DNA from 2 places in the Achromobacter veterisilvae genome. Region 2 is predicted to be linked to the other one. Evidence: riboswitches for the same ligand, from Rfam matches in the RefSeq annotation. Region 2 holds a riboswitch; the other holds the start of a gene.
The links. A riboswitch is a leader RNA that binds a small molecule or an ion and turns the genes downstream of it on or off. The one in region 2 is predicted to bind glycine.
Positions count from the first base shown of each region.

Region 1: another riboswitch for glycine. It lies ahead of gcvT (glycine cleavage system aminomethyltransferase GcvT); the one in region 2 lies ahead of WHX56_RS24300 (D-amino acid dehydrogenase).

Region 1 covers NZ_CP148753.1:18,303-25,281, forward strand. The annotation lists gene gcvP (aminomethyl-transferring glycine dehydrogenase) at 1-1,250, opposite strand, end outside; gene gcvH (glycine cleavage system protein GcvH) at 1,351-1,728, opposite strand; gene gcvT (glycine cleavage system aminomethyltransferase GcvT) at 1,830-2,930, opposite strand; glycine riboswitch at 3,017-3,140, opposite strand; glycine riboswitch at 3,175-3,270, opposite strand; gene WHX56_RS00075 (ZIP family metal transporter) at 3,436-4,329, opposite strand; gene WHX56_RS00080 (superoxide dismutase) at 4,360-4,974, opposite strand; gene WHX56_RS00085 (NAD(P)/FAD-dependent oxidoreductase) at 5,118-6,320, opposite strand; gene WHX56_RS00090 (arginine/lysine/ornithine decarboxylase) at 6,338-6,979, opposite strand, start outside.
Region 2 covers NZ_CP148753.1:5,236,844-5,243,822, forward strand. The annotation lists gene WHX56_RS24285 (MetQ/NlpA family ABC transporter substrate-binding protein) at 1-48, opposite strand, end outside; gene WHX56_RS24290 (CopD family protein) at 204-629, opposite strand; gene WHX56_RS24295 (DUF2242 domain-containing protein) at 690-1,487, opposite strand; glycine riboswitch at 1,884-1,975, shown strand; glycine riboswitch at 1,977-2,069, shown strand; gene WHX56_RS24300 (D-amino acid dehydrogenase) at 2,115-3,347, shown strand; gene WHX56_RS24305 (amidohydrolase family protein) at 3,360-4,673, opposite strand; gene WHX56_RS24310 (alpha/beta fold hydrolase) at 4,739-5,521, opposite strand; gene WHX56_RS24315 (fumarylacetoacetate hydrolase family protein) at 5,518-6,396, opposite strand; gene WHX56_RS24320 (AraC family transcriptional regulator) at 6,655-6,979, shown strand, end outside.

The sequences.
Region 1 (6,979 bases), 1.3 Mb from region 2:
ACCGCCAGGCGGGCGCCGTCGACGCGGCGCAGATTGATGCGGGCGCAGTCGGCCGCCGTCAGGATGGCCGGCGTGGCCGCGCCGGTTTCCAGCAGCAGCGTGTCGAAGAAGGTGTCGTTGACGACCTTCACGCCCAGCTTGATCAACTCGGCGCGCAGGATGGCGGTGCCGCGCTGCACGCGCTGGGCGATGCGGCGGATGCCCGCCGGGCCGTGCCAGACGGCGTACATGCCGGCCATCACGGCCAGCAGCACCTGCGCGGTGCAGATGTTGGAAGTGGCTTTCTCGCGGCGGATGTGCTGTTCGCGCGTCTGCAGCGCCAGGCGCATCGCCGGGTTGCCTTGCGCGTCCTTGGACACGCCCACCAGGCGGCCCGCCATGTTGCGCTTGAAGGCGTCCTTGCAGGCCATGAAGCCGGCATGCGGGCCGCCGAAGCCGAACGGCACGCCGAAGCGCTGGGCCGAACCGATGGCGATGTCCGCGCCCCACTCGCCCGGGGCGGCCAGGAGGGCCAGCGCCAGCAGGTCGGTGGCGACGGCCACGATCGCGCCTTGCGCGTGCGCGGCTTCGGCCAGCTTGCGGTAGTCGGACACGGAGCCGGTGCTGTGCGGGTACTGGAGCAACACGCCGAAGCACTCGGGCAGGCCTTCGGCCTCGTCGCCCACCGCGATCTCGATGTCCAGGCCTTCGGCGCGCGTGCGCACGACTTCGAGGGTCTGGGGGTGCACGTGGCGCGAGACGAAGAACACCGGGCTCTTCGACTTGGCGCTGCGGCGCGCCAGCGTCATGGCTTCGGCCGCGGCGGTGCCTTCGTCCAGCAGCGAGGCGTTGGAGATGTCCAGCCCGGTCAGGTCGGCGACCATGGTCTGGTAATTCAGCAGGGCCTCCAGGCGGCCCTGCGAGATCTCGGGCTGGTACGGCGTGTAGGCCGTGTACCAGGCGGGATTCTCGAGGATGTTGCGCAACACCACGTTGGGCGTGTGCGTGCCGTAGTACCCCTGGCCGATGTAGCTGCGGTAGACCTGGTTGCGGCCCGCGATCTGCTTCAGTTCGTCCAGCACGTCGGTTTCGCTGCGCGATTGCGGCAGCGCCAGCGGGGCCTGGCTGCGGATCTTGGGCGGCACGACTTCCTCGATCAGGGCGTCCAGGCTGGCGCTGCCGATGACGGCGAGCATGGCGGCCTGGGCGGCGTCGGAGGGGCCGATGTGGCGGGGGATGAAGTCGGTATGGGTGTCTAGGGCGCGCGACATGGGGAGATCTCGGGGTGGCGGTGCCGTCGGAGGACGGTCGGTATTGCATCTGGCGGGGCGGGCGCCGGGCCGCTATGGCCGCGCGCCCTCCCCGACCGGCTTAGCCGTTGGCGACGGCTTCGTAGCCGGCGGCGTCCAGCAGCTTGTCGGCGTCGGCCGCGTTGACCGGCTTGATCTTGAAGATCCAGGCGGTGAAGGCCGATTCGTTGATCAGGTTGGGATTGTTTTCCAGCTCTTCGTTGAAAGCGACGATCTCGCCGGCGACCGGCGCGTAGATGTCGGAGGCAGCCTTGACCGACTCGACCACGCCGGCGGTCTCGCCGGCGTTCAGCTTGGCGCCGACCTTCACGTCGCCGACGAAAACCAGGTCGCCCAACTGGTCCTGGGCGGTATCGGTGATGCCGACGACGAACACGTCGCCTTCGGCTTTGACCCATTCATGGGACTCGGTGTACTTGCGATCGGTGGGCAGACTCATGGGAACTCCTGAGGGAATGCGGGTAGATGAATGGTGTTGCGCGCCTCGCGCGGGCGGCCCTGCCGCCCCATAGGGGCCGGCGCCCGCGCGAAGCTTCGAGTTTACGAGTGTTCGACTTCTTTGCCGTTGCGGACGAACGGCAATTTGCATACCAGGGCGGGCACCCATTTGCCGCGGATATCGACCTCGGCCGTGTCGCCCGGACGCACGCCTTGCGGCAGGCGGGCAAAGCCGATGGACACGCCGAGCGTGGGCGACATGGTGCCGCTGGTGAGTTCACCCATGCCTTCCTTGGTGCGCACGGCCATGTGCGCGCGCATGACGCCGCGCTCCTGCAGCTTCAGGCCGAGGAAGGCGGCCGGCGTGGCGAACTGCTCCAGCGCTTCGCGGCCGATGAAGCGGCGCTCGGCGTCCTTCAGGGATACGGTCCAGGTCAGGCCGGCCTGGCCGGGCTGGACCAGTTCGTCCATGTCCTGGCCGTAGAGGTTCATGCCGGCTTCCAGGCGCAGCGTGTCGCGCGCGCCCAGACCGCAGGGACGCACGCCCTGGGCGGCCAGGTCGCGCCACAGTTGCACGGCCTCGGTGGCGGGCAGCACGATTTCGAAGCCGTCCTCGCCGGTGTAGCCGGTGCGGGCCACCAGGGTATCGTCGCCGACGACGGCGGCCACGAAGGGGGTCAACGATTCAGTGGCGGCCTGCCATGCCGGGCGCGCGGCCCAGACCTTGGCGCGGGCATTGGGGCCCTGCACGGCCACCATGGACAGGTCGCGGCGGGGCGCGATGACGACGTCGAAACCGCCGGCCTGCTTCACGCGCAGCATCCAGGCGATGTCCTTGTCGGCGGTGCCGGCATTGACGACCACGCGCCATTCGTCGGCGGCGAAGAAGTAGATGATCAGGTCGTCGATCACGCCGCCCTGCGGATTCAGCATGCAGCTATAGAGCGCCTTGCCGGGCACGGTCAGCTTGGCCACGTCGTTGGCGACCAGGCGCTGCAGGAACGCGAACGCGTCCGGGCCCGTCACGTCGACGTTCAGCATGTGCGACACGTCGAACATGCCCGCGTCCTGGCGCACGGCGTGGTGCTCCTCCAGTTGCGAGCCGTAGGCCAGGGGCATGTCCCAGCCGCCGAAGTCGACCATACGGGCGCCAGAGGCGATGTGTTCTTCGGCCAGCGGGGTGCGTTTGAGGGGTGCGGACATGCGCGGGAACTCCGGGACGGCATTGTTGCCAGGGTTACGGAATGCCGGTGGTACCAGGCGGGCTGCGCCTGCACAACGGCTGAATCTTCCGCCCCTCTGTCCTTTTGCCTGAGAGTTGCCCCGCTAAGCGGGTTTGCACCTTCGGCGCCTGGGCTGCTCGCTATGTCCCTTGTTCCAGGGGCGGCGCCAGGTCTCTCCAGAGTACTGTTTTGCCGCGTCCGCGCGGTGAAAAACCGGGACAGGGCAAGCATGGGCGGTATGGGTTACCTGAGCGATTCCGGGCGAATTGCGCCTTCGGCGGCGGCCGGGCATACAGGCCGCTCTCTCCCGCAACATGCGTGACAGCGCCGAAAGCATACATCGAAAAGAGGCCCCGGAAAAGGACCGGTGTCCGACACAAAAGGACCGGTGTCTGACACCCATGGCGGACGGCCTTCAGCCTGGACCGGCATTTCAGGGGTGTCAGACACCCCTTACGCGCCCCCTTACGCGCCGGCGGCCCGCCCTACCCCAGCGCGGTGTCCAGCAGCATCATCAGCACGAAGCCCAGCATCAGCCCGCAAGTGGCGTAGACCTCGTGCCCCTTGCGGTGCGACTCCGGGATGATCTCGTGGCTGATCACGAACAGCATCGCCCCCGCGGCGAAACCCAGCCCCCACGGCAGCAGCGGTTCCGACCAGCCGACCACGGCCGCGCCCAGCACGGCGCCCAGCGGCTCGACCAGCCCGGACAGCATCCCCAGCGCCACCGCGAACGCGCGCTGGTAGCCCGCGGCCAGCAGCGCCACCGCCACGACCAGCCCCTCGGGGATGTCCTGGATCGCGATGCCAGTGGCCAGCGCGGTGCCGCGCACGGGATCGTTGCCCGCGTAGCCCACGCCGATGGCCAGGCCTTCCGGCAGGTTGTGCAGGGTGATGGCGAACACGAACAGCCAGGTGCGGCGCAGGCGGTGCGCCTCGATCCCTTCCCGGCCCTTGATGAAATGCTCATGCGGCAGCGTGCGGTCCATGATCAGCAGGACGGCCGCCCCCAGCAGCACGGCGGCGCCCACCGTCAGGCCCGCCCCCCACGGCCCGTAGCCCAGCTCGCGGCCCGCGGCGATGCCCGGGGCCACCAGCGAAAAGGCGCTGGCCGCCAGCATGACGCCGGCGCCGAAGCCGAACATGCTGTCCTGCATTTTCTGGGGAATGGTGCGCGCGAAAAGGATGGGCACCGTCCCCAGCGCGGTCGCGCCCGCGGCGACCAGCCCGCCCAGCAGGGCGTCCGCGACGTGCGGCGCGCGCACGTCCAGGTACGCCCATAGCTGGTGCAGCCCCAGGCAGGACACCAGCACGGCCAGCGTCCAGACGCTGATGCTGGTGGCCGCCGGCCGCACGCGATGACGGCTGAAGGTATTCATATACCGCTGCCCTCCTTGCCAGGGACGCGCTCAGCGCTTCGCCGCGGCGTAGCGGCGCGCCACTTCCGGCCAATTCACGACATTGTAGAAGGCGGCGATGTATTCCGGTCGGCGATTCTGGTACTTCAGGTAATAGGCATGTTCCCAGACGTCCAACCCCAGGATCGGCGTATTGCCCAGCATCAGCGGGCTGTCCTGGTTGGCGCTGCTTTCCACCGTCAGCTTGCCGGCCGGCGTCACCGAGAGCCAGGCCCAGCCGCTGCCGAAACGGGTCAGCGCGGCCTTGGTGAAGGCGTCCTTGAAGGCGGCCAGGCCGCCCAGGTCGGACTCGATGGCCGCCGCCAGGGCGCCGTCGGGTTCGCCGCCGCCCTCGGGGGACATGACCGACCAGAACAGGCTGTGGTTGGCGTGGCCGCCGCCGTGGTTGCGCACGGCGCCGCGCACGGCCTCGGGCAACTGGTCCAGGCGGGACACCAGGGCCTCGACGGGCTCGTCGGTGGCGATGCCCGCCCCCTCCAGCGCCGCGTTCAGGCTGTTGACGTAGGTCTGGTGGTGCTTGCTGTAGTGGATCTCCATCGTCATCGCGTCGATGTGAGGCTCCAGGGCGTCGTAGGCGTACGGCAGGGTCGGAAGGGTATAGGCCATGCATGTCTCCGTCGGATCCGCCCTCGGATGAGGGCCGGCATCAATATCGAAAACATAAATGATATTTATTTTTATTTAATACCACAATGGCAATGCTGCAATTCCTTTCACACGGGGCGCCCGCCGCTATCGGCCCCGCCGGCCTACAGCGCCTTGCCGCAAGCCACGCCCGAGGCCCAGGCCCACTGGAAGTTGTAGCCGCCCAGCCATCCGGTGACGTCCACGGCCTCGCCGATGAAGTAAAGGCCCGGAGCGGTCTTCGCCTGCATGGATTTCTGGTCCAGGCCGCGCGTGTCCACGCCGCCGCGCATCACTTCGGCCTTTTTGTAGCCGGCCGTGCCGCTGGGCACCAGCGTCCACTGGTGGATGTCCTGCGCCAGTCCGCGCAGGGTCTTGTCCGGCGCGTCGGCCAGGCGCAATGCCGCCAGCCCGGGCTTGCCCTTCTGCTCCGCCAGGTGCAGCCAGCGGTCGGCCAGCCGCTTGGGCCAGAGGCCGCTCAGCACCGTGTGCAGTTGCTGCCGGTTGCCGGACTTCGACGCCAGCAGTTCCTCGGCCAGGTCGCGGCCCGGCGCCAGGTCCACCACGATGGGTTCGCCCGGCTTCCAGAAGCTGGATATTTGCAAGATGGCCGGCCCCGACAGGCCGCGATGCGTGAACAGCAGGTCTTCGAGGAATTCGCCGCGGGCCTTGCCCTGCCCCGTGTGCAGGCCGACCTCCAGCGCCACGCCGGACAGTTCCGACAAGGCCTGCCACTGCGCGGGGTCGAAGGTCAGGGGCACCAGCGCGGGCCGGGGCTCCACGATCTTCAGGCCGAACTGCCGCGCGATCTTCAGGCCGAAATCGGTGGCGCCCAGTTGCGGGATCGCCATGCCGCCGGTGGCCACCACCAGTTTGGCCGCGCGGATCGGGCCCTGGCCGGTGCGCAGTTCGAAGCCGGCCTCGCCGTGGGCCACCTCGGCCACCTGGCAACCCATGCGCCACTGCACGCCGCCCGCGTCGCATTCCGTGCGCAGCATGTCGATGATGGCCTCGCTGGAATCGTCGCAGAACAACTGGCCCCGGTGCTTCTCGTGCCAGCCGATGCGGTGGCGCCTCACCAGCGCCAGGAAATCCTGCGGCGTGTAGCCCGACAGCGCCGATCGGCAGAAATGCGGATTGTCGGAGAGGAAGTTGGCGGGCCCGGCCCCGATGTTGGTGAAGTTGCAGCGGCCTCCGCCGGAAATGCGGATCTTCTCCGCCAGGCGGGTGGCGTGGTCGACCAGCGCCACGCGCAGGCCGCGCTGGCCGGCAACCGCGGCGCACATCATGCCAGCGGCGCCGGCGCCGAGGACGGCAACATCGAACATCGGGACTCCGGAGCGCGTCAGTCTTCGATCAGGCAGTCGACGTAGTAGCGCTTTTCGCCGTCCGGCCCCACTTCGTCGGCCAGGCCGTGGATGTAGGTCTCGAAGCCCGGGAAGCGCTCGTTGAACTCGCGCGCGAACTGCAGGTACTGGACGATGGTGCGGTTGAAGCGCTCGCCCGGAATCAGCAGCGGGATGCCCGGCGGGTACGGGGTCAGCAGCACGCCGGTGACGCGGCCTTCCAGCTTGTCGATGTCGACGCGCTCGACCTCGCGGTGCGCCATGCGGGCGAACGCGTCCGACGGCTTCAGGGCCGGGACCATGTCGCTCAGGTACATCTCGGTGGTCAGGCGGGCCACGTCGCGCTCGCGGTAGGCTTCGTGGATCTGCTGGCACAGGTCGCGCAGGCCCATGCGCTCGTAGCGGCGATGGTCGCGGCAGAATTCCGGCAGGATGCGCCACAGCGGCTGGTTGCGGTCGTAGTCGTCCTTGAATTGCTGCAAGGCGGTCAGGAGCGTGTTCCAGCGGCCCTTGGTGATGCCGATGGTGAACAGGATGAAGAAGGAATACAGGCCCGTCTTCTCGACCACCACGCCGTGCTCGGTCAGGTACTTGGAGACCAGCGCGGCGGGAATGCCGGTTTCGCCGAAGCTGCCCGACAT
Region 2 (6,979 bases):
CGAGGCCAGCACCACGCCAAGCAGCTTCTTGAAAAAACGGGGAGTCATATTGAAATCGCCTCTCAGGCTAAGCGGTTATGAGAGAAACGATTCTAGGGATGGGGGTCCGCCCGGCGAACGAATACTTCGTTGAGTCCTTATTACAGGGTTGTTTGGTTATGGCCGCGCGGCATATGCCGGCGGCGGAAGCCCGGCGCGCGGCCTCAGAAGGGCTTGACGACGACCAGCGTCACGATCGCGGCGGACGCGACGACGGTGACGGGCGCATACAGGTCGACCAGCGGCGGACGCCGGGCGCTGCCGTCCGCCATGCGGCGCAGGGCCGCGGTCTGGATGCCCAGCAGCGCCGACAGCCCCAGCGCGAAGCCGATCTTGATCCAGATCCAGCTCATGGCGAACCAGCCGAAGGTCACGGCCAGGTGCAGGCCGATCAGCCAGGTCAGCACCATGGCCGGCGTGGTCACGAACAGCGTCCATCGTCGCAGGGCGCCCAGCATCCTGCGTTCTTTCGGGGCTTCGTCGCCCTCCTGCGGCTGCGAGGACAGCAGGAACAGCGACACGAACAGCGAGCCGCCCAGCCAGGCGGCCACCGCCGCGACGTGGAGCATTTTCAGGAGTTGATAAGTCATGGCCCGGATTATCGCCGCTCGCGGGCGCCGGCAGGAACCGCCGCGCCGCATCCGTTTGCGCTACGGCAAACCGGCACCCTGCCCGGCCGCGTCCGGGCCCGCCGGCGCGGGGGTGGCGGGAGCGGAAGCGCCCGTCGCGGGGGTGGCCGGCGCCGGGCTTTCCGCGGGCGCGGCCTTGCCGCCGCTGCCGGGCGCGTCGGCGGCCGCCGCCGGGTTCAAGGTATCGGCCGGCGCGTTCGGAGACACGGCGGGCTCGGCGGGCGCGGGCTTGGGCGGCGCCTTGGCGCGGGCCGGGTTCGCGGGCGCCGCCTGCGGCGCGGAGGCGGCCTGGGCGTCCGGCAGGAAGCGCTGCAACAGTTGGAAGAACCCGTCGTAGAACTGCGGGCGCGCCACCGTCTGGCTGGCCGTCTTCACCAGCGAGTCGTCGCTGGCGCCGAACGGCATGGACACCTGGCCCAGCACGCTCACGCCCACGCTGGCCGAGTTGGCGGTGCGCTTGATCGAGTAGCGGTCCTGCACCGCGTTGGCGAACACCGTCGCGCGCTCGTTCGAGTTGCCGTCGGAGGCGCACTCGATATTGAAGCTGATCTGCGTGTGCTGGCCGTCTTCGCCCTGGAAGTTCTTATGTCCCGTCACCCGGGCGCCCTCGAACTTGTCGATGTTGTAGCCCTGGCTCAGCAGGGCGCGGCGGCCGGCGTCGCAGGCGGCGGCGCTGCCGGCGGGAACCGTCCGCGAATAGGTGTCGCTCTGGGCGAAGTTTTCTTTTTCGAATTCGGGTTTGGGGGATGAGCACCCTGCCAGGACGCCCGCCAGGACAGCCAGCAGCGCAACAGATGGACGGCGGATAACACGGGGCATGAATAAGGGTCCGGCTTGAAGCAACAAAAACGGGTTATAGCGCATCCTCGCCGGGATTCCTTTACCAGGAATGTGCAGTTCAACAGAGAGGTAACAGGGGAAATGGGGACGTGCTTTCCGCCATCCCCGCCCCGGAAACCGCCAATCAGGGCCTGGGCAGGCGCCTGAGCCAGCTATCCCATGAATCGATTCGCAGGGGGATGGAAAACGTCCGCTCGTAGCCGTGGCGCTTCCTGCTTTCGGCCAGATCGTCTATTCGTCCCGGCTGCCATAGACTTCGCCGAACAGCGCGCGCTTCAGCGCTTCGATGGAGTTGGTTACCGAAGGGTCCGTTGAAACTGGGACTAACCCTGGGTCTCATTCCGTGGAATTTTGGCTATTCTCTCCCAGTCGATCCAAAACCCCGCAGAAGAGACCTGCCCCCGCGGCGGGCGCCGACGGAGCAACCGCCCCGGAAACTCTCAGGCAAACAGGACTGCGCGGTCTAGACAATCTGGAGAGAGGCGCCGCGCGCGCCCACCGAAGGGGAACCCGCCGCCGTCCGCGCGAACGGGTGAAGCTCTCAGGTACAGAGACAGATGGGGTGCTGCGGCCGGGTGGCCGCGGCCACTCGACCCTGGAGCGACCATGCCCCGCATCGCCATCATCGGCGCCGGTATCACCGGCGTCACGTCCGCCTACGCCTTGAACAAACTGGGATACGACGTCACCGTTTACGACCGCCAGCGCTATCCCGCCATGGAAACGTCCTACGCCAACGGCGGCCAGTTGTCGGCCAGCAACGCCGAGGTCTGGAACAGCGTGTCCACCGTCATGAAGGGCCTGCGCTGGCTCGGGCGCCACAATGCGCCGCTGCTGCTCAACCCCAGGTTCAGTTGGCACAAGTATTCCTGGCTGGCCCAGTTCGTCGGGCAGATCCGGCACTACCGCCAGAACACCATCGCCACCACGCGCCTGGCCATCGAAGCGCGCCAGCACTTGTTCGCCATGGCCGAAGAGGAAGGCATAGACTTCGACCTGGAGCGCCGGGGCATCCTGCACATCTACCATGACGCCGCCAGCTTCGAAACCGCGCGCCGCGCCAACGCGCTGCTGCAGGAAGGCGGGCTGGAACGCTATGCCGTGTCGGCCGAGGAAGCGCGCCGCATCGAGCCCGCGCTGCAGACCGACTGCCATGGCGGTTTCTACACCCCGTCGGACGCCACCGGCGACATCCACAAGTTCACCAGCGGCCTGGCCCGCGCCTGCGAACGCCGGGGCGTGCGCTTCGTGCAGGACGCCGAGGTCCGGGACATCGTCCATGAAGGCGGCGCCTATCTGCTGGACATCGCGGGCGAAGACGGCGCGCGGCCCGGCCAGCGCGAATCCGCCGACGCCATCGTCATCTGCGCGGGCGCCGCGAGCCGGCAATTCGCCAAGCGGCTGGGCGACTCGCTCAACATCTATCCGGTCAAGGGCTATTCCATCAGCGTGCACCTGGACGACGCGCAAAGCCGCGCCGCCGCGCCCGGCGTGAGCCTGCTCGACGAAGCCGCCAAGATCGTCACCAGCCGGCTGGGCGACCGTTTCCGCGTCGCCGGCACGGCCGAATTCAACGGCTTCAACATGGACATCCGCGCCGAGCGGGTCCAGCCGCTGATCGACTGGACCCGCCAGCACTTCCCCGGCATCCGCACGTCGCGCGTGGTGCCATGGTGCGGGCTGCGCCCGATGACGCCGAACATGATGCCGAGGGTCGGCCCCGGCAAGCGGCCGGGCGTGTTCTACAACACGGGCCACGGCCACCTGGGATGGACGCTTTCGGCGGCGACGGCGCAATTGCTCGCGGCCAGCGTGAAGGGGGCCATGGCCGGGGCTTGATGGCCGCGGCGTTCAATGCGCCGCGACCGCCTCCCTGCTGCCCTGCCCGGCCGCGCGCGGCGCCGCGTCCGCGCCGCGCGGGCCGGCATCCTTGCAGATCTTCCCGTCCTTCATCACCAGGCTGATCCGTTCCGGATCGACCAGCAAGGACAAGTCATCCAGCGGATTGCCGTCCACCATGACGATGTCCGCCAGGTAGCCGGGGCGCAGCATGCCTATTTCATCCGGCCGCAGCATGATCTGGCCGCCCAGCCGGGTGGCCGCCACCAGCGCTTCGGTGGGCGTCATGCCGATGTAGTCGACGAAGTACTGGAGGTCGGTGGCGTTGGTCCCATGCGGCATCCACGCGAAGCCATAGTCTCCGCCGGGCAGGATGCGGATGCCGCGCTTGTGCATTTTGCGCAGCGATTCCGAGGCGATCTCCAGTTCGCGCTTGTAGCCCATCTTTTCGGCGATGGCGGGCGTGATGCCGTAATCGGAGGCATTGAAGGCCGTCCTGACCAGCCAGCCGATACCCGGCGCGACGAAGTGCCTGTCCTTGTTGGCCTCCAGCATATCGAGCGCCTCTTCGTCGGCGAAGCTGGCGTGATAGATGATCTCGATGCCGTGGCGCACGCACTGTTTGACCGATTCGCTGGAACGCGCGTGCGCCGCGACGCGCTTTCCATAGCGCCTGGCCTCGCTGGCCAGCATGGCGATCTCGTCCTCGGCGAACGGCGACATCTCGGCCGGCAACCCGGCGATGTACTCGCCCGACAGGTTGATTTTCAGATGATCGACCCCGTACTTGATGAACGTCCGCGCCGACCGCCGGATCTCTTCGGGGCCGCTGCACACACTGCCGAAGCTGAGCGCCTCGAACGGCATGTGCGGCAGCGTATTGTCGCCCAGCGCGCCGATTGTCGTGATCTCCTGGCTGCCCGCCAGATAGCGCGGCCCCGGGCACTCCCCCGCGTCGATCGCGTTGCGCAGCACCACGTCCAGGCGCGGTTTGGCCGCCGCGGCGCCGATGGCCGAGGTCCAGCCCATTTCCAGATACCGCTTCGCCACGCGCACACACCACAGTATGTGTTCTTCCGGCGGCATGAATTGGATCGCGGAAAGCGAGGGCTGGTCATTCCACGAAAAATGCGTGTGCGCCTCGGTCATCCCGGGCATCAGGAAACGGCCCTGGCCGTCGATGACGCGCGCGCCTTCCCTTTCCACTTGGCGCGGCGAACGCGCGACCTCGGCGATGCGCGCATCTTCGATCAACACCTCGCCTTTGAAGGGCGCCTCGCCGCCGCCATCGAAGACGGCGACGTTGGTGATGGCAATTCTGGACATGACAAGTCTCCTCCGGCCCGCGGCGCGGGCCGATTTCTTATGTTGAAACGCCGGGAAAACGGCAGTTAGCGCAGCGCCGCGTAGAACTCCCGCAAGGCCTCGACGCAGGCGTGGGGTTTTTCGTAGGTCGTCCAGTGGCCGCAATCTCCGAGGACGATCTGGCGGCTGCCGGCGATGCGGGCCGCCAGTGCCTCGACGTTGGCCGCGGGCGCCACGCCGTCCTGGTCGCCGGTCACCAGCAGCGCCGGCACGGCGAGTCCCTCCACGGCGGCGGGTTGCGCGGCGGCCAGCGCCTCGCAGCTCTGCGCATAGCCTTCGGGCGGCTGCCGCATCACGCTCTCGCGCACCAGCGCCAGCACCGCGGGCTGGTCCCGCTTGGTCTGGGCGCTGGTTGCCCCCTTGACGATGGCATCCGCGATTTCCTGCATCGCCGCGTCGCCGCCGCGGGCCAGCTCCGCCCGCCGCCGGATGCCGGCCCGGCCGGCGTCCGGCGGCGCCGCGAGCGGACCGAACAGCGCGAGCGACCTGACCCGGGCGGGATGCGCGACGGCGAAATGCTGGGCCACGATGGTGCCCAGCGAATGCGCGGCGACGTGCAGCGCGTCGACCTCCAGTTCATCGAGCATCCCGGCCAGCGCGCCGACGTACGCATCGATGGACAGCGCCTGCGGCGCCAGCGCCGACCGCGCGCTGCCCGGCAGGTCCGGGCGAATGACGCGGAAGCCCTCGAAGGCATCCATCACGGGCGTCCAGGTATTGGACGAACCGCCCAGGCCGTGTATGCACAGCAGCGCCGGCCCCTGGCCGTCGATCTCCACGGCCAGGCCGTTGACGTAGTGCGTGCTCATGTCCGTTCCTCGACAAAAGTGTTCTCGATCGTGCCCAGGCCGTCGATCTCCACGCGCACCACGTCGCCCGCGGCGAGATAGCGGGGAGGCTGCATGCCCATGCCGACGCCGGCAGGCGTGCCCGTCGCGATCACGTCGCCCGGATAGAGCGTGATGCCGCGCGAAATCGTTTCGATCAAGGACGGAATATCGAAGATCATGTTTTCCGTCGGCCCGTCCTGGCGCAGCTCGCCATTGACCCAGCAGCGCACGCGCGTGCGGGTCCCGTCGAATTCGTCCGCCGTGGCGATCCACGGCCCCATGGGGCAGAAGGTATCGAACGACTTCCCCATGTCCCACTGCTGGTGCCGCATCTGCACGTCCCGCGCGGTGACGTCGTTGACGACGGTGTAGCCGAAGACGTGGGCCAGGGCGTCGGCGCGCGGGATGTTCTTTCCGCCTCTGCCGATCACGACCGCCAGCTCGGCCTCGTAATCGATCCGGTCCGAGACGCCCGCGGGCAGCAGCACGTCGGCCCGCGGCCCCACTACGCACTCGGGCACTTTGGTGAAGACGATGGGCCAGGACTCGGGATTCGCGTCGTTGTCCTTGAAGACCGAGGCCGAGAGTTCCTTCGCGTGGGCGTGGTAGTTCCGTCCCACGCACCACAGGTTGCGGCGCGGCCTGGGCAATGGCGCCAGCAGCGCCACTTCGGCGAGCGGCAGCGCCTCTCCCTTGCCGGGCAACGCCCGGCCCGCGGCGAGCAGGTCGATCACGGCCTGGGCTCCGGCTCGCCGTTGCTCCGCGTCCAGCGCCAGCGGCGCCACGGTCATGCCGTCGCCGGATACCAGGCCCACCTCCTGCCTTCCATTCACCATAAAGCTAGCAATGCGCAATGCTGTCTCCTTCTTCGTCCTGAACAAACCCCCGATACGCCGGCAGGTGATCGGGACTTTATCGGCGCGAGCGGCAACGTGCTTATCGCCGGGTCCGCGGACTTATCGCAGAGTCAGATCTTGTGCTAGGTGAATACACCTACGCCGGACAAGGGCGCAAACGCCCATAAAATTCTCGCAAGCGCCGCGCCCGCCCGAAGCACTCGCCGCCCCGCAGAAGCCCGCTTTCGCGAGGGGACGATACAAATGGAGACAGAGATGCAGGAGACTTATGCCTTGCACGAAGGCGCGTTCGGCCGCGCCGTCGTGCTGGAACTGCGCGACGACCTGATCGCGCATGCGCACGCTGAAGTGCAGCTCGCCCTCTGGCTGGGCGGCGCGCGCGTGGAAGGCCACGTCGGTCAGACACTGGTGCCCTACAGCGAACACCTTGCGCTGGGAACCAATACCTATGAATCGCACGATGCCCGGCTGCTGGACCGGTCGGGCCCCGCCATTTTCCTGGTGCTCTACATCGCCAAGCCCTGGCTGGACGAGCGCCGGGCCGCCACCGGCCGTCCCTTCCATTTCGCCGCGCCCGGCG